3 regions of the Streptosporangium sp. NPDC000396 genome follow, and region 3 is predicted to be linked to each of the others. Evidence: riboswitches for the same ligand, from Rfam matches in the RefSeq annotation. Region 3 holds a riboswitch; each other region holds the start of a gene.
What was found. A riboswitch is a leader RNA that binds a small molecule or an ion and turns the genes downstream of it on or off. The one in region 3 is predicted to bind cobalamin.
Positions count from the first base shown of each region.

Region 1: linked by a shared signal. The riboswitch ahead of cobN (cobaltochelatase subunit CobN) and the one ahead of ACFY2X_RS05815 (CbtB domain-containing protein) in region 3 are both predicted to bind cobalamin.
Region 2: linked by a shared signal. The riboswitch ahead of metE (5-methyltetrahydropteroyltriglutamate--homocysteine S-methyltransferase) and the one ahead of ACFY2X_RS05815 (CbtB domain-containing protein) in region 3 are both predicted to bind cobalamin.

Region 1 covers NZ_JBIAZA010000003.1:389,158-395,167, reverse strand. Annotated here, with positions in the region: gene cobN (cobaltochelatase subunit CobN) at 1-2,236, opposite strand, end outside; cobalamin riboswitch at 2,350-2,546, opposite strand; gene cobG (precorrin-3B synthase) at 2,511-3,962, shown strand; gene ACFY2X_RS06750 (precorrin-8X methylmutase) at 3,959-4,585, shown strand; gene ACFY2X_RS06745 (precorrin-2 C(20)-methyltransferase) at 4,582-6,010, shown strand, end outside.
Region 2 covers NZ_JBIAZA010000011.1:210,719-216,728, reverse strand. Annotated here, with positions in the region: gene ACFY2X_RS19800 (selenium-binding protein SBP56-related protein) at 20-1,405, opposite strand; gene metE (5-methyltetrahydropteroyltriglutamate--homocysteine S-methyltransferase) at 1,612-3,828, opposite strand; cobalamin riboswitch at 3,920-4,131, opposite strand; gene ACFY2X_RS19790 (cation:proton antiporter) at 4,295-5,641, shown strand; gene ACFY2X_RS19785 (TetR/AcrR family transcriptional regulator) at 5,726-6,010, shown strand, end outside.
Region 3 covers NZ_JBIAZA010000003.1:186,313-192,322, forward strand. Annotated here, with positions in the region: gene arc (proteasome ATPase) at 1-996, shown strand, start outside; gene ACFY2X_RS05805 (acyltransferase family protein) at 1,167-2,312, shown strand; gene dop (depupylase/deamidase Dop) at 2,399-3,916, shown strand; adenosylcobalamin (AdoCbl) riboswitch at 4,066-4,158, shown strand; gene ACFY2X_RS05815 (CbtB domain-containing protein) at 4,202-4,396, shown strand; gene ACFY2X_RS05820 (CbtA family protein) at 4,404-5,150, shown strand; gene ACFY2X_RS05825 (histidine phosphatase family protein) at 5,150-5,710, shown strand; gene ACFY2X_RS05830 (putative cobaltochelatase) at 5,707-6,010, shown strand, end outside.

The DNA of each region.
Region 1 (6,010 bases), 200 kb from region 3:
GACGAAGGACGGTGGTGGTCACCTCGGCGGCGGCGGCCGGGTCCCAGTCCCGCTCCTCCATCGCCTCGACCAGCGCGCGGGCGAGGGTCTCGGCCTCATCCGTGCCGGTACGGCCGGCCGTACCGTCCTCCGTCAGGCCCAAGGCCTCGCGGAGTCCCGCCGTTGCCTGGCTGCCGGCCCATATCTGACGGGCGCGGAGCATCGCGAGCACCAGGTCGACGCGCGTCCCGCCTTCGGGCGCCACGCCCAGCACGTGGAGCCCGTCACGGATCTGGACGTCTTTGACCTCGCACAGCCAGCCGTCGACGTGCAGCAGGAAGTCGTCGAACTCCGCGTCGTGCGGGCGGTCCTCGATGCCGAGGTCGTGGTCGAGCCTGGCGGCCTGGATCAGGGTCCAGATCTGGGCGCGGATCGCGGGAAGCTTCGCCGGGTCCATCGCGGCGATGGAGGCGTGCTCGTCGAGGAGCTGCTCCAGCCTGGCCATGTCCCCGTAGGTGTCGGCGCGGGCCATCGGAGGAACGAGGTGGTCGACCAGGGTGGCGTGGGCGCGGCGCTTGGCCTGGGTGCCCTCGCCGGGGTCGTTGACGAGGAAGGGATAGATCAGCGGCAGGTCGCCGAGCGCGGCGTCGGGGCCGCAGGAGGCGGACAGCCCCGCGGACTTGCCGGGCAGCCACTCCAGGTTGCCGTGCTTGCCCACGTGCACCACGGCGTGCGCGCCGAAGTCGTCGGCCAGCCAGCGGTAGGCCGCCAGGTAGTGATGGCTGGGCGGCAGATCGGGGTCGTGGTAGATGGCGATGGGGTTCTCGCCGAACCCGCGCGGCGGCTGCACCATGACCACGACGTTTCCGGCGCGCAGCGCGGCCAGCACGATCTCGCCGTCCGGGTCCTGCGACCTGTCCACGAACAGCTCGCCCGGCGCGGGGCCCCAGTGCTCCTCCATTCCGGCTCGCAGGTCCGCCGGCAGCGTGCCGTACCACTCGGCGTACCGGCTCGCCGCGACGCGGACCGGGTTGGCGGCCAGTTGCTCCTCGGTGAGCCACTCCTGGTCCTGCCCGCCCGCCGCGATGAGCGCGTGGATCAGCGCGTCGCCGTCCTGCTCGGCCACGCCCGGCAGCTCGCCCTCTGCGCCGATGTCGTAACCGTGCTCGCGCAGGGCGGCCAGCAGCCTGACGAGGCTCGCGGGGGTGTCCAGGCCGACGGCGTTGCCGATCCGGGAATGCTTGGTGGGATAGGCCGAGAGCATCAGCACGATCCGCCGCTCGCCGGCCGGGACGTGCCGGAGCACGGCGTGCCGTACCGCGATGCCGGCCACGCGCGCAGCGCGCTCCGGGTCGGCCGCGTAGACGGTCAGCCCGTCCTCGTCGATCTCCTTGAAGGAGAACGGGACCGTGATGATCCGCCCGTCGAACTCGGGGATCGCGACCTGGGTGGCCGCGTCGAGCGGGGACAGGCCGTCGTCGTTGTCCTCCCAGGACGCCCGGCTGCTCGTCAGGCACAGACCCTGCAGGATCGGCACGTCCAGCTCGGCGAGCGCGCCGACGTCCCAGGCCTCGTCGTCCTCGCCCGCCGACGCGGTGGCCGGCCGGGTGCCACCGGCCGCGAGCACGGTCACCACCAGGGCGTCCACAGCGCGCAGGGTCTCCAGCAGGCCGGGCTCCGCGCTGCGCAGGGAGGCGCAGTAGACGGGCAGAGCCCGGCCGCCCGCGTCCTCGACGGCCGAGCAGAGGGTCTCGACGAAGGCGGTGTTCCCCGCGACATGGTGTGCCCGGTAGTAGAGCACCCCGACGACCGGGCCGTCCTCGCGGCGGGCCTGGCGTTCCAGCACGCCCCAGGCGGGGGTGGGGGCGGGCGCGGCGAACCCGTGTCCGGTCAGCAGCAGGGTGTCGGACAGGAAGCGGTGGAGCTCGGCGAGGTTGGCCGGTCCGCCGTGCGCGAGGTAGGCGTGCGCTTCGGCGCAGACGCCGCCGGGCACGGTGGACAGTTCCATCAGCTCGGCGTCCGGCGCCTGCTCGCCGCCGAGGACGACGACGGGGCGGGGCCCGGCGAGCAGGGCGTCCAGGCCCTCCTCCCAGGCGCGGCGCCCGCCGAGCAGCCGGACCACGACCAGGTCGGCGCCCTCCGTCAGGGACGGCAGATCTTCGGCGGTGAGCCGGGCGGGGTTGCCCAGCCGGTAGTCCGCGCCGCTCGCGCGGGCGCTGAGCAGGTCGGTGTCCGAGGTCGAGAGCAGGAGGATCACGCGCCACGCTCCACGGGAAGCGAGGCGGTACGGCCCAGCGGTGCCGCGGGGGCGCAGGGGAACGGCGAAAAGCGCAACAGAGCTTCCTCCCTCGGGGTCCTCGCCCCGGGTCGTCGTCGGCCACGACGGCTGGAGTCTCCTGGCTCCCGGATCGGTGCTCCCCCCGGCCTTCCCGTCCGTCGCCGGACAGTGGCCTGGGTGGGGTTCGCTCCCCGGTTACAGTGGCGGGACCGCGCCGGATTCACACCGGCTTCCTCCCTGTGCCGTCGCCACGATGAGACTACGGCAGCCCGGCTCTTTGCAAGAAACTGGAGTTAACATCCTCAGCGTGGTCACAGGCGACTCTTTCGGACGATCGCGCTCAGACGCATGTCCGGGGGCACTTCAGGTGCACGCCGCCGCCGACGGCGGCCTGGCGCGGATCAGGATTCCCGGCGGCCGGTTGACCGCCTCCCAGCTGCGCGACCTCGCCGAGGCCGCCACCGTCTGCGGGAGCGGCGTCATCGAGCTGACCTCCCGCGCGAACGTCCAGATCCGCGGCCTCGCCACCGGCCCCGGTCCGGCGGGCGGCCCGGGAGGCGTGGACGCGTTCGCGAGCCGGATGGCCGCGGCGGGGCTGCTGCCGTCGCCCACCCACGAGAAAGTCCGCAACATCCTCGCCTCCCCGCTGACCGGGCTCGACGGCGACGGGCTTCTCGACGTCACCCCCCTGGTCGCCGAACTGGACCGGCGCCTGTGCGCCCGGCCCGCCCTCGCCGCCCTCTCGGGGCGGTTCATGTTCGCCCTCGACGACGGCCGGGGGGACGTGGCCGGGCTCGGCGCCGACGCCTGCCTCCTGCCGGCAGGCCCGGAGGAGGCCGCCGTCATCCTCGCGGGCACCGACAGCGGCCTGCGCGTGCCGGCGGTCTCGATGGTGCCCGCCCTGCTCGCCGCCGCCGAGGCGTTCCTCGCGGAGTCGTCCGCCCAGGGAACCGGCGCCTGGCGGATCGGCGAGCTGGCCGACGGTCCCGCACGGGTCGCGGCCCGGGCCGGCGCCATGCTCGCCTCCGCCGCCCCGGCCGTCGGCGTCGGTCAGACCCGCGCCACGACCGCGCCCGCCGATCCCGCCGCCCCCGCGCCGGTGCCGTCCCGCGCCGCGCTCACGTCCTCCGACCGCGTACGGCTTCGCCCCGTCACGCTCGGCCCGGTAGGCGTCATCGAACGATCGCGCACCACCACCGGCCCAGAGGTCGCCCTCGGGGTCGCGATACCCCTCGGGCGGCTGACCTCCGCCCAGGCGGAACTGCTCGCCCGCCTGGCCTCCTCCGGCTCCGGCGAGGTACGGCTGACGCCGTGGCGGGGCGTGGTCCTGCCCGGTCTGGCCCGTGCCGAAGTCTCCCGGGCGATCGGCCTGCTGGCGGACGCGGGCCTGGTCACCGACCCCGCCTCGCCGTGGATCGGCGTGACGGCCTGCACCGGCCGCCCCGGCTGCGCCAGGTCGCTGGCCGACGTGCAGGCCGACGCGGCCCGTGCCGTCGCCCCGCGTGTGGCGGATTCCCCGCGCACCGGTACGCTCCCCGTGCACTGGGCGGGCTGCGAACGGCGCTGCGGCCGTCCCCGGGGGCGAGTCGCCGACGTGGTCGCCACCGGCGACGGCTACCGCGTGGACCTGGACGGCCGCGGCGTGACCTGTGCGGGCATCGAAGAGACCACGGCCGCGTTGACGGCCGTCAGAGGAGGAACGTGATCGACTACGTCCGCGACGGCGCGGAGATCTACCGCCGTTCCTTCGCCACCATCCGCGCCGAGGCCGACCTGGGAGGTCTGCCCGCGGATGTCGCCCAGGTGGCGGTCCGCATGATCCACTCCTGCGGGATGGTCGACCTGGTCACCGACCTCGGATGGTCACCCGGCGTGGTCGCCTCGGCGCGCGCGGCCCTGCGCGCGGGCGCGCCGGTGCTGTGCGACGCGATGATGGTCGCCTCCGGGGTGACCCGCCGCCGGCTGCCCGCCGGCAACGAGGTGATCTGCACGCTGGGCGAGCCGGGCGTGCCGGAGCTCGCCGAGCGGCTGGGCACCACCCGCAGCGCCGCGGCGCTGGAGCTGTGGCGCGACCGGCTGGAGGGATCCGTGGTCGCGATCGGCAACGCGCCGACCGCGCTGTTCCGGCTGCTGGAGATGGTCGAGGAGGGCGCCGGGCGGCCGGCCGCCGTGCTCGGGATCCCGGTCGGCTTCATCGGCGCCGCCGAGTCCAAGCAGGCCCTGGCCGAGCACCCGGCGGGCCTGGAGTACCTGGTCGTGCACGGCCGCCGGGGTGGAAGCGCGATGACCGCCGCCGCGGTCAACGCGATCGCGAGCGAGGAAGAATGAGCGACAACGTGACCGGACGGCTGTGGGGAGTGGGGCTCGGGCCGGGCGATCCGGAGCTGGTGACCGTCAAGGCCGCCCGCCTGATCGGTGAGGCGGACGTGATCGCCTTCCACAGCGCCCGCCACGGCAGGAGCATCGCCCGCTCGGTGGCCGCGCCGTACCTGCGTGACGGTCAGATCGAGGAAGCCCTCATCTACCCGCTCACCACGGAGACCACCGATCATCCCGGCGGCTACCAGGGTGCCATCGACGACTTCTACGCCGACTGCGCGCTGCGGCTGGCCGCACACCTGGACGCGGGCCGCGACGTGGTGGTGCTGTGCGAGGGCGACCCGCTCTTCTACGGCTCCTACATGCACATGCACAAGCGCCTGTCCCATCGCTACGTCACCGAGGTGGTCCCCGGGGTGACCTCGGTGAGCGGTGCCGCGGCGGTCCTCGGCCGGCCTCTGGTCGAACGGGACGAGACGCTCACCGTGCTGCCCGGGACGCTTCCCGCGGAGGTCCTCGCCGAGCGCGTCGCCGCCACCGACTCGGTGGCGATCCTCAAGCTCGGCCGGACGTTCACCAAGGTGCGTGACGCGCTGGCCCAGGCCGGTCGCCTCGACGAGGCCTGGTACGTGGAGCGCGCCACCACCGGCGGCCAGCGCCTGGCCCCGCTCGCCGAGGTGGACCCGGACGGCGTGCCGTACTTCTCGCTGGCGCTGATCCCGAGCCCGGTCAACGCGGCGCGGCCCGCGCCGGCGGAGGAAGCCGAGCCCGCGCCCCCGGCCGTCGGCTCCGGCGAGGTGGTCGTGGTCGGGCTCGGCCCGGCCGGGCGGCCGTGGCTGACCCCGGAGGCGCAGGACGCGCTGGCCGCCGCCGACGAGCTCATCGGGTACGGCCCCTACCTGGACCGGGTCCCGCCGAACCCGCGCCAGCGCCGCCATCCCACCGACAACCGGGTGGAGGCCGAACGTGCCGCGCACGCGCTGGAGCTGGCGGCGGCCGGATCCCGGGTCGCCGTGGTGTCCTCGGGCGACCCCGGGGTGTTCGCGATGGCCAGCGCCGTGCTGGAGGTGGCCTGCGAGCCACGGTTCGCGGACGTCCCGGTGCGGGTGCTGCCGGGTCTGACCGCGGCGCACGCGGTGGCGAGCCGGGCGGGGGCGCCGCTGGGCCACGACTACTGCGTGCTGTCGCTGTCGGACCTGCTCAAGCCGTGGGAGGTCGTCGCCGGCCGGATCACCGCCGCGGCGAAGGCCGATCTGGTCCTGGCGATCTACAACCCCGCCTCGAAGAGCCGCACCTGGCAGGTGGCCGCGGCGCGCGACCTGCTGCTGGAGCACCGCGCGCCCGAGACTCCCGTGGTCATCGGCCGTGACGTCGGCGGAGCCGGTGAGAGCATGACCGTCACCACCCTCGCCGAGCTCGATCCGGCCATGGTGG
Region 2 (6,010 bases), on a different contig from region 3:
CGTGGGAAGGCCGGCGCGGTCACGGGAAGCAGTAGGAGTCAGAGGAGCAGTCGCCGCCCTGCAACCGGATCTGGTGGGCGCGGCGGCCGTCGGCGGCGAAGTCGACGAAGAAGGCCGGGTCGAGGGAGATCGAGCCGTCGTTGGCGATGTCCACCTTGACCATCCAGCTGGAGACGCCGTCGGGGTAGAAGACGTCGTCCCAGGAGCGGTAGAGCGAGTTGGTGAAGTACACTCGCCGCCCGTCTCTGCTGGCCTCGACCATCTGCGGCGCGCCGTTCAGTGCTCGTCCGGGGGCGGCCGGGTGGGGGTCGCGCCGGGCGATGCCGCCGATCCGCACCGAGCCGGTCTCGCGGGGATTGAACGGGTCGGAGACGTCATAGGCCTTCAGCTCGCCCGTGCCCCAGCAGGTAACCAGCAGGATCCTGTCGTCGAGGGTCAGCGAGATGGCGGTGGCCAGCGGCGGCACCGCGCCGAACTGTTTGAGCGGCTCCGGCAGCAGATCGGCCGGGGCCGGTTCGGCGGGGATGGTAATGGTCTTGCGGGCCTTCCAGACTCCGTCCTCCAGATACCAGGTGAAGACGCCGGCCGACAGGTCCTCGACATCGATCACGGTGTTGACGAAGCCGTGGGTCTTGCTCGGGTCGTGGGCGGGGCGCACCTCCAGGGCCATCTGATGCTGGTCGCCCAGGTCGATCTCCTGCAGGTGCCTGCGCTTGGGCAGATCCCAGACGTGCAGCTTGTGACCGTATTTCCGGCCGGCCAGCAGCTCCAGCGAGGGCCCCGCCTCGATCTGGTTGGGCGTGCCCCACTCGCTGCTGATCATCGTGTCATGGCCGAGGTGCCACCAGAAGTCGTAGTGCAGTTCCTGCGGCCCCCGCTCCACCTCCCAGCGGCCCTTGGGCTCGAAGGTGTCGTGGTCGAGCATGAGCACCCCGCCTGGGGCGTCACCGTCCACGTTGCCGAGGGCGCTGACGTAGATCGCGTCGGTGCCGCAGTGGACGGTGTGCGGGCGGCTGTAGCCGGTCTTCTCGAAAAGCGTCTCCGGCTCGATCGTCTTGACGAGCCTGGGGCGCCGGGGGTCGTCCTTGACGTCGAAGATGTAGATCCTGCTCGACCGGAGGCCGGGAACGACGAGATAGCGCCGCTCGACATGTGGGTGAGGAGCGTAGGGACACAGAGCCGAACTGCACACGTTCCATCCGAAGTGGTGGAACTCGTCGCCCGGGACGGACGCGTCGTGCACGTTGGCGATCGTTCCGTCGGACAGGTCGATCGTGGCGAGCCCGTCGGGGCGCCCGTCTCCGGAGGCGTCAAGCAGGACGACGTAGGCGAGCTCCTCCCGAGGGGCCAGCATGGCCTCGCGGGCTGATGGATAGAAGGTGGGATCGGGCTGGATGAGTGCCATGTGGACTCCTCGACCGAGATCAATACCCAACTAATTTTGTAGGAAAAGCCTCCGCTGTCCAGAGGACATTTCAGACAGCCGGATGGTGATCCCGCGTACGGGCGGGCGGAGCCGATGCTCACCCCGCCCACCCGCACGCCGTACCGCACCGTCCACGCGCGGGTCCGGAGAGCAGGCCGGGGCCCGCGCGGATCTCCGGGCGCGGGTTACAGCGCGCGGATCCTACGGGCCGCGGTCACCATGTTCCGCAGGCTCACCTCAGTCTCAGCGTAGCTCCGCGTCTTCAGCCCGCAGTCGGGATTGACCCAGAGCCGTTCCGGCTCCACCACTCGGGCCGCCAGCCGGAGCGCCTGCTCGATCTCACCGATCTCCGGCACGCGAGGGGAGTGGATGTCGTAGACGCCGGGCCCGATCCCGCGCGTGTATCCGGCGGTGCGCAGGTCGTCCAGCAGTTCCATCCGGGACCTGGCCGCCTCGACGCTGGTCACGTCCGCGTCCAGGTCGCCGATGGCGCCGATGATCTCCCCGAACTCCGAGTAGCACATGTGCGTGTGGATCTGCGTGGAGTCGGACACGCCCGAGGTGGCGAACCGGAACGCGGCGACCGCCCAGGCCAGGTAGGCGTCACGATCGGCCGCCTTGAGCGGCAGCAGCTCCCGCAGCGCGGGCTCGTCCACCTGGATGATCCGGATACCCGCCGCCTCCAGGTCACGGATCTCGTCCCGCAACGCCAGCGCCACCTGCCGCGCGGTATCGGCCAGAGGCTGGTCCTCCCGGACGAACGACCAGGCCAGCATGGTGACCGGCCCGGTCAGCATGCCCTTGACGGGACTGCCGGTCCGGGACTGGGCGTAGACGGTCCAGCCCACCGTCATCGGCTCCGGCCTGGCCACGTCCCCGAACAGGATCGGCGGTCGCACGCACCGCGTGCCGTACGACTGGACCCAGCCGTGCTCGGTGGTGGCGTACCCGTCAAGCTGCTCGGCGAAGTACTGGACCATGTCGTTGCGCTCGGGCTCACCGTGGACCAGCACGTCCAGCCCGATGTCCTCCTGCAGGGCGATCACCGAGTCGATCTCGACCCGTATCGCCGCCTCGTACGTCGCCCGGTCGATCCGGCCTTCCCGCAGGTCGGCGCGGGCCCGCCGGACCGCGTCCGTCTGGGGGAACGAGCCGATCGTGGTCGTGGGCAGCGGCGGCAGTCTCAGCGCCGCCCGCTGGATCGCCGCCCGCTCGGCGTGACCGGCCCGCGCCGTACCCTCACCCAGCGCCTCCAGCCGGGCCCGGACCCGCGCGTCCACCGGAGCTCTGGCCGGTACGGCGGGCACGACCGCGTCCGGCCCCTCCCTCATCGCACGGCCGATCGCCACGACCTCCGCCACCTTCTGCCGGGCGAACGCCAGCCCCTCGGGCATCGCCGCCTCCCGCTCCAGATCGAGCGGGACGTGCAGCAGCGAGCAGGAGGTGGAGACGACCACCTCTCCGGCCAGCCCGAGCAGCGCCGCGCAGGTGGACAGCGCGTCGGGCAGCCGGGTGCGCCACACGTTGCGGCCGTTCACCACCCCGGCCACCACGGTCTTGTTCGCCAGCCCGGGAATCGAGGCCGCCGCCGTCAGGTTGCCGGGGCCGGCGACGAAGTCCAGCCCGATGGCCTCGACGCGGGTCGCCGCCAGCACGGGCAGCGCGTCGCCGATCTCGCCGAAGCAGGTGGCGACCAGCAGCCTCGGGCGATGGCTGAGCCCGCCGAGGTGGTCATAGGCGCGGGCGAGCGCCTTCAGCTCTTCGGCCGACCGGTCCGCGGCCAGCGCCGGTTCGTCGAGCTGCACTTCGGTGACTCCGGCGGTGGCCAGCCGCTCCAGCAGCTCGGCGTAGACGTCGAGCAGGTCGTCCAGGAGCCGGAGCGGCGTGAAGGAGGCCTCGGTGGACTTGGACAGCAGCAGGTAGGTGAGCGGGCCGACCAGCACCGGCCTGGTCTCGATGCCCAGGCGCCTGGCTTCGCCGTACTCCGCCAGGGGCTTTTCCCAGGCCAGCCGGAATCGCGTCTGCGGGCCCACCTCCGGCACGAGGTAGTGGTAGTTCGTGTTGAACCATTTGGTCATCTCCAGGGGGGCGATTCCCTGGGCGCCACGAGCCATGGCGAAATAGCGCTCCAGGCCGTCGAGGGCGGTGAAACGGTCGGGGATGGCGCCGACCATCACGCTGGTGTCGAGGACATGGTCGTAGAAGGAGAAGGTGTTGGAGGGGATGCCGGTCAGTCCCGCGTCGCGTAGCTCGGTCCAGGTGCGCTCGCGCAGGGCGCGGGCGGCTTCCTGAAGCCCGGTGGAGTCGATTCCGCCCGCCCAGTAGGACTCGACGGCCTTCTTCAGCTCCCGGTCGGGGCCGATCCTGGGATAGCCGAGAATGGTGGTGCGCTGGTCTCTCATGGGTCCTTTTCCCTCGTGGAACCCGGTCTCGGCGGGCATGGCGAGGTAGACCCTCTGACCCTCCCGCGAGGCCATGGACATTCCGCGCACCGGCCGGCGCGCGGGCGGTGGCAGGTATTCGGACTCGTGGGCGTCGTGTCGGTTTCCTACTGGCCGTCGCTTCCCAGGTGGTCGTTCACCCAGTGCTTGTGTGACGGCGGTCGTTCCCACTCACCGCTGCGGGGCAGTCCCGGAATCGCACCGGGTTCCCTGTTGCCTCGCCGCTCCACCGGGGAGCGGCGAACCAGCCGCACGGGCAGCATAACCCGGCTCCGGCGAAAGTGCGGAAGGCCGTGGCTCCCACTGGCAGCGCTGCGGGTGCTTCCGCCGGCAACGCCGCCGTGATCGGTTCGTGACTTGCTTCCGGGTGGGTCCCGAACGGCCAGGGGTAGATCTTTTACGAATCGCTCATCCCTGAGGGAGGATGATGCTCGTCTCGCTGGGTGCTCCCGTAGCACCGATCGCCGCCCACAACCTGCTCGTGTTCCTGCTCCAGGTGGGCCTGCTGCTCATGCTGGCACTGGTTTTCGGCCGGCTCGCCACCCGGTTCGGCATGCCCGCCGTCGTCGGCGAACTGTTCGTCGGTGTGGTCCTCGGTCCTTCCTTCCTGGCGCACGTCGCGCCGGGCATGCAGGGCTGGTTGTTCCCCGCCGTCCCCGAGCAGTTTCACCTGCTCGACGCGGTCGGCCAGATCGGCGTGCTGCTGCTGGTCGGCCTCACCGGCATCCACATGGACATGGGTCTGGTTCGGCGGCGTGGCGTCACGGCCGCCGGGGTCAGCGTCGGCGGCCTCGTCGTCCCGCTCGGGCTGGGCATCGGCGCCGGTTTCCTGCTGCCCAAGGCATTGATCCCGGACGGCACCGACACCACCGTCTTCGCGCTGTTCCTGGGCGTGGCGATGTGCGTCAGCGCGATCCCGGTCATCGCCAAGACGCTCATGGACATGAAGCTGCTGCACCGCAACATCGGCCAGCTCACGCTGACCGCCGGCATGATCGACGACGCCTTCGGCTGGTTCATGCTGTCGATCGTGAGCGCGATGGCCGTGAACGCGGTGTCCACCGGCACCGTGCTGACCTCGCTGGCCTACCTGGTCGCCATCGTCGTGTTCGCGCTCACGCTCGGCCGCCCGCTGGTCAGGGGAGTGTTACAGCTCACTGGCAAGTCGGACGAGCCGGGGCCGACCGTCGCCACCGCGGCCGTGCTCATCCTGCTCGCCGCGGCCGGGACCCACGCGCTGGGCCTGGAGGCGGTCTTCGGAGCGTTCGTCTGCGGCATCCTCATCGGCAGCGCGGGCAGGGTCGCCCCGTCCAGGCTCGCCCCGCTGCGCACGGTCGTGCTGTCGGGGTTCGCGCCGATCTTCTTCGCCACCGCGGGCCTGCGGATGGACCTGACGGCGCTGGCCAGGCCCGAGGTGTTGCTCGCCGGGCTCGCCGTACTGGCCATCGCGATCATCGGGAAGTTCCTCGGCGCCTACGCCGGGGCGCGGCTGAGCAGGCTCAACAGGTGGGAGGCGCTCGCGCTCGGCGCCGGGCTCAACGCCCGCGGCGTGATCGAGGTCGTGGTCGCCATGGTCGGCCTGCGGCTGGGCATCCTCAGCGTCGAGGCGTACACCATCGTGGTGCTCGTCGCGATCGTGACCTCGCTGATGGCCCCGCCGATCCTGCGGATCGCCATGGCCAGGGTGGAGCAGACCGCCGAGGAGGAGATCCGCGAGTCCGAGCACCAGGCCTGGACCAGGCAACCGGTGGGCGGGACCGAGCCGATCCTGTAGTCCTCCTGTTCCGCCACCGGGCATGGTGAGCGGCCGGTGGAGGACATTTGCCTGAGTGAGTGCTCACTCATGATAATCGGCACCATGACCGAGACCTCTGGCCGACGCCGCGCTCCGGCGATGGACCCTGACCAGCGCCGCGCGATGATCGTGGCGGCGGCTCTGCCTCTGGTCATCGAGTACGGAGCGTCGGTGACCACCGCGAAGATCGCCCGAGCCGCGGGCATCGGCGAAGGCACCATCTTCCGCGTGTTCCCCGACAAGGAGGCCCTGCTCGCCGCCTGCCTGGCCGAAGCCCTGCGGCCCGACGACACGATCGCCTATCTGGCCTCGATCTCGCTGGACCAGCCCCTGTCCGCCCGCCTGGCC
Region 3 (6,010 bases):
CTCTTCCGCGAGCACAAGCTGCGTCCCCCGAAGGGTGTGCTGCTGTACGGCCCGCCCGGTTGCGGCAAGACCCTGATCGCCAAGGCCGTCGCCAACTCCCTGGCCAAGCAGGTCGCGGAGAAGACCGGCCAGTCCGGCAAGAGTTTCTTCCTCAACATCAAGGGGCCGGAGCTTCTCAACAAATACGTCGGTGAGACCGAGCGGCACATCCGCCTGGTCTTCCAGCGGGCTCGTGAGAAGGCCTCGGAGGGCACCCCGGTGATCGTGTTCTTCGACGAGATGGACTCGATCTTCCGGACCCGAGGCTCGGGCGTCTCCTCCGACGTCGAGAACACGATCGTTCCCCAGCTCCTGTCCGAGATCGACGGCGTCGAGGGCCTGGAGAACGTGATCGTGATCGGCGCCTCCAACCGCGAGGACATGATCGACCCGGCGATCCTGCGGCCCGGCCGCCTGGACGTCAAGATCAAGATCGAGCGGCCCGACGCCGAGGCGGCCAGGGACATCTTCTCGAAGTACCTCATCGAAGACCTTCCGCTCCACCCCGACGACCTCACCGAGCACGGCGGAAGCCGCGAGGGGACCATCTCGGGCATGATCCAGCGGGTGGTCGAGCGGATGTACACCGAGAGCGAGGAGAACCGCTTCCTCGAGGTGACCTACGCCAACGGCGACAAGGAGGTCCTGTACTTCAAGGACTTCAACTCCGGCGCCATGATCCAGAACATCGTGGACCGCAGCAAGAAGATGGCGATCAAGCAGTTCCTCGAGTCCGGGCAGAAGGGCCTGCGGATCCAGCATCTGCTGGCGGCCTGCGTGGACGAGTTCTCCGAGAACGAGGACCTGCCCAACACCACCAACCCCGACGACTGGGCCCGCATCTCCGGCAAGAAGGGCGAGCGGATCGTCTACATCCGCACCCTCGTGACGGGCAAGCAGGGCACGGAAGCCGGCCGGTCCATCGACACGGTGCCAAACACCGGTCAATACCTCTAACGGCACGTACGCCGGCGGCGCGGTTCCCTGGGCGGGGGCCGCGCCGCCGGCGTTCTCCGTCCCGGACCGGGTTTCCCGTCTGCCGCACAAGTATGGTTTCGTCACGTGGAACCCAACTGATCGAAACGCCGTCCAAGTGGCGTGCGTGAACATTTCGGCCCGGTCGTCAGGTGACCGGCGCGGGGTCTCGCGAAGCGGCTCGGGGGAGCGGCCGCCTCGCCGAACTCGACCTTCTCCGTTTCGTCGCCGCCATGGCGGTGCTCGCCTTCCACTACTTCATCGCCTTCGCCTCGGTGTGGGGGGATCGCCCGGCCGATCTGTTCCCCGCGATCGCCACGCCGTCCGGGCTCGGCATCCTGGGCGTCGAGCTGTTCTTCATGATCAGCGGCTTCGTCATCCTGATGAGCATCTGGGGGCGGGGCTTGGGGGCGTTCGCCCTGTCCCGGCTGGTGCGGCTCTTCCCCGCCTACTGGGTCAGCGTCGGCGTCACCGCGGCGGTCTACGGCCTGACCGCGGCCACGGCCCTGGATCCCAAGCTCAGCCCCGGGGAGTACGGGGTCAATCTCACGATGCTGCAGCGGGCCTTCGGCGTCTACGACGCCAACGGCGTCTACTGGTCGCTCTGGGTCGAGCTCCGCTTCTACCTGCTGATCTCGGTCCTGGTGATCGTCGGGGTGACGCTCAACCGCTGTCTGGTCTTCATGGGCGTCTGGCTGCTGGCCGCCGGGTTCTTCGCGGGCAGCGACGACAAGTGGGTCGAGCTGCTGGTGATGCCCAAGTACGCGGCGTACTTCGTCGGTGGCATGGCCTTCTTCCTGATGACCAAGCACGGGCCCAAGCTGGTCCTGTGGTGCCTGGCCGGGATCAGCGCGGGCCTGGCGGTCAACTCGGCGCTCGACCGGGTCGCCGGGCGGATCGAGAAGGTCGGCTACGCCGCGATGCCCGTGCCCGAGTGGGCCGTCGCCGCCACGGTGATCGGCTTCTACGTGCTCATGGCGATGGTGGCGCTCGGCTGGCTGGGCTGGATGCGCTGGCGCGGCCTGGTCGTCCTGGGCGCGCTCACCTACCCGCTCTATCTCTTCCACACCACGGCCGCCGTCGTCATCATTCCCGCCCTGCGGGACTCGCTGCCGCCCTGGCTGACCGCCGTGGTCACCATCCTGGCCGCGATGATTTTCTCCTATGGGGTTTACCGGTTCATCGAACGGCCGGTTCAGGATTTCGTCAAGGTCAGGCGACGTCGGAAGGCCGCACCCCCGCCCCCGGCGCCCTCCGGGACGTCCTTCGCGGCGGGCGAAAAGGCTTCGTTGCCATAACTGTCTGGTCACCGGGCATAGTGAAGGGTCTAGGGTCGGGGATATATACGGCGGAGAAGACAGTCCCGGATGAACAGAGGGTGCGCATGACGGTACGGCGGGTGATGGGCATCGAGACCGAATACGGTATCTCCGTGCCCGGACAGCCGGGGGCCAACGCGATGGTGACCTCCTCGCAAGTCGTCAACGCCTACCTGGCCGCGTCGGCGGCCAGGGCTCGGCGGGCGCGGTGGGACTTCGAAGAGGAGAACCCCCTGCGTGACGCACGGGGCTTCGACCTGTCCAGGGAGATGGCCGATCAGAGCCAGCTCACGGACGAGGATCTGGGCCTGGCCAACGTGATCCTTACCAACGGTGCTCGGCTGTATGTGGATCACGCCCATCCCGAATACTCCACTCCCGAGTGCACCAACCCGCGGGCCGCGGTGATCTGGGACAAGGCGGGGGAGCGGGTCATGCACGACGCCGCGGTCCGCGCCTCGGCGGTCCCGTCCAACGCCCCGATCCAGCTCTACAAGAACAACACCGACAACAAGGGCGCCTCCTACGGCTGTCACGAGAACTACCTGATGAGGCGGGCCACGCCGTTCGCCGACATCGTCAGATACCTGACGCCGTTCTTCGTCTCCCGGCAGGTGGTCACCGGCGCGGGAAAGGTCGGCATCGGCCAGGACTCGCGCGGCGAGGGCTTCCAGATCAGCCAGCGAGCCGACTTCTTCGAGGTCGAGGTGGGCCTGGAGACCACGCTCAAGCGGCCGATCATCAACACTCGCGACGAGCCCCACGCCGACCCGGAGAAATACCGTCGCCTGCACGTCATCATCGGCGACGCCAACATGTCGGAGATCTCCACCTACCTGAAGCTGGGCTCCACCGCGCTGATCCTCGCCATGATCGAGGACGGCTACTTCACCCGTGATCTCGCCGTGGACAATCCCGTCCAGGCGCTGCGCGCGGTCTCCCACGACCCGACGCTCAGATACGAGATCCCGATGCGCGACGGCCGCAAGCTCACGGCCGTCCAGCTCCAGATGGAGTATCTGGAGCTGGCCCGCAAGTACGCCGAGGAGCGCAGCGGCAACGGCGTGGACGAGCTCACCAAGGACGTCCTGGACCGCTGGGAGTCGGTTCTCACCCGGCTGGCCGAGGACCCGATGCAGCTCTCCCGGGAGCTCGACTGGGTGGCCAAGCTGGAGCTGCTGGAGGGCTACCGCTCCCGTGACGGCCTCGCCTGGTCCCACCCGCGCCTGCAGCTCGTGGATCTGCAGTACTCCGACATCCGTCCCGACCGCGGCCTGTACAACCGGCTGGTCGCCCGGGGCCGGATGCAGCGCCTGGTCACCGAGGAGGAGGTGCAGCGGGCCATCGAGGCCCCGCCCAGCGACACGCGCGCCTACTTCCGCGGCCGTTGCCTGAGCCAGTTCAGCGAATCGGTCGCGGCCGCCTCCTGGGACTCGGTCATCTTCGACATCCCCGGCCGCGAGTCCCTGCAGCGCGTCCCGACCCTGGAGCCGTTGCGCGGCACCAGGGCCCATGTGGGCGAGCTGTTCGACCGCTGCCGCACGGCGTCGGATCTGGTGGCCGCCCTCACCGGCGAGCAGTGACCGCCCGCTCGCGGAGTGGCGGCCCGGGCCGGGCCGCCACTCCGCGAGTTATTTCCGGATAAAAGGCGCAAATGGTGCATTTCGGCAGTCTATTGTTGGTTGTCTGGATTGACGAGGGATAAGCAGCCGGGGTACGTTCCGGGTGTTTTGTGGCGGTGCGAGGGAAGTCCGGTGAGATTCCGGTGCGGTCGCGCCACTGTAACCGGCCCCAAAAGCCGGAAGCCAGGTCACTCGACCGCCACCGGCCTTACGAAAAGGGACGCGTAAATCCCGAAGGAGGTGGCTGTGAGCCAGATCTCGGCTCCGCAGACCCAGTCCATCCCGTGGACTTCTCTCACCCGCTGGCTGATCGCCGTACCGGTGCTCCTGCTCGTCGCCTACCTGGTCGCCTTCGACCAGGGCGCGATCTCGCAGACCGGGAACTACCTGCACGAACTCATGCACGACGGGCGTCACCTGCTCGGCGTCCCGTGCCACTGAGCCGCACGTGATCGTCAAACTCCTCGTCCGGGGCATGCTCGTCGGGCTGATCGCCGGGCTGCTCGCGGCCGCCTTCGCCTACACCGTGGGCGAGCCGCGCATCGACCAGGCCATCGCGCTGGAGGAGGCGGCCGCGGCCGCCTCCCCAGCCGGATCCCACTCCCACGAGGCGGCCGAGCCCGCCGAGCACTCCCACGACGACGGCGAGGAACTGGTCAGCAGGAACGGCCAGCGGTTCGGGCTCTTCCTCGCCCTCGCCCTGTACGGCCTGGCCGTCGGCGGCCTGTTCGCCCTCGCGTACGCGGCCGTGCGCGGCCGGGTCGGGCCCGCGTCGGAACCGGCGCTCGCGATCACTCTCGCGGCCGCCGCGTTCACCGCGATCGTTCTCGTCCCCTTCGTCAAATATCCCGCCAACCCGCCCGCCGTCGGTGACCCCGAGACGATCGACCAGCGCACCGTGCTCTACCTGGTCGCCGTGGCCATCGGGATCCTCGCCGTCGCCGCGGGCACGGCCACCTACCGTTACGTCTCCCAGAGCGAGCCATGGCTGCGCTGGCTGGCCGCGGGCGCCGCGGTGCTGGTGCCGGTGGCGGCGGCCTGGATCCTCCTGCCGAAGATCAACGAGGTGCCCAAGGGCTTCCCCGCGGACCTTCTGTGGGACTTCCGGATCGCCTCCATAGGCACGCAGGCGGTGTTCTGGCTCGGCGTCGGCGCGCTGTTCGCCTTCGCCGCGCGCAAACGCAGCCCGGTGTGATGCTCCCCTCGGGGGTCACCCGCCTGCTGCTGGTCTGTCACGCCTCGACGCCGGCGACGGCGCGGGCCGTGTTCCCGGGCGACGAACCGCTCGACGAACCCGGCCTGCGCCGGGCCGCCGCCCTGGCCCCGCAGTTCGGCCCCGGCTCGGCGGCCTGCGCCGCCGAGCTGCGCTGTGTCCAGACGGCCGAGGCCCTCGGCCTGCGGGCCGACCCCGACCCGCTGCTCGCCGACTGCGACTACGGGCGCTGGAGGGGCAGGACGCTCGGCGAGGTCGAGGCGGCCGAGCCCGAAGGCCTCGCCGCCTGGCTCACCGACCCCGCCGCCGCACCCCACGGGGGAGAGTCGATCACCGATCTCCTCGGCCGGGTGTCCGGCTGGCTGTCCCGCCGGGCTCCCGGCAGGCTCGTCGCGGTCACCCATCCCCCGGTCATCCGCGCCGCGGTCGTCCACGCGCTCGGCGCGCCCGCCCAGGCGTTCTGGCGTGTCGACGTCGCGCCGCTGGCCCGCGTCGCGCTCACCGGCCGGGACGGGCGCTGGCGGTTGAGCTACCCCGCATGACGACATTCAAGGAGATCCCGAAGGTGCGTGACCCGCGTTATCCCTTCACCGCGATCGTGGGATCGGAGGACCTGAAGCTCGCGCTCCTCCTCAACGCCGTGTCCCCCCGCGTCGGCGGAGTGCTGGTCCGGGGGGAGAAGGGCACCGCGAAGTCCACGATCGTGCGGGCACTGGCGGCGCTCCTGCCACCCGTCGAGGTGGTGCACGGTTGCCGTTTCTCCTGTGACCCCGCCGCGCCGGACCCCGAATGCCCCGACGGGCCGCACGAGGTGCCTGCGGCGGACGCGCCGCCGGGGGCTT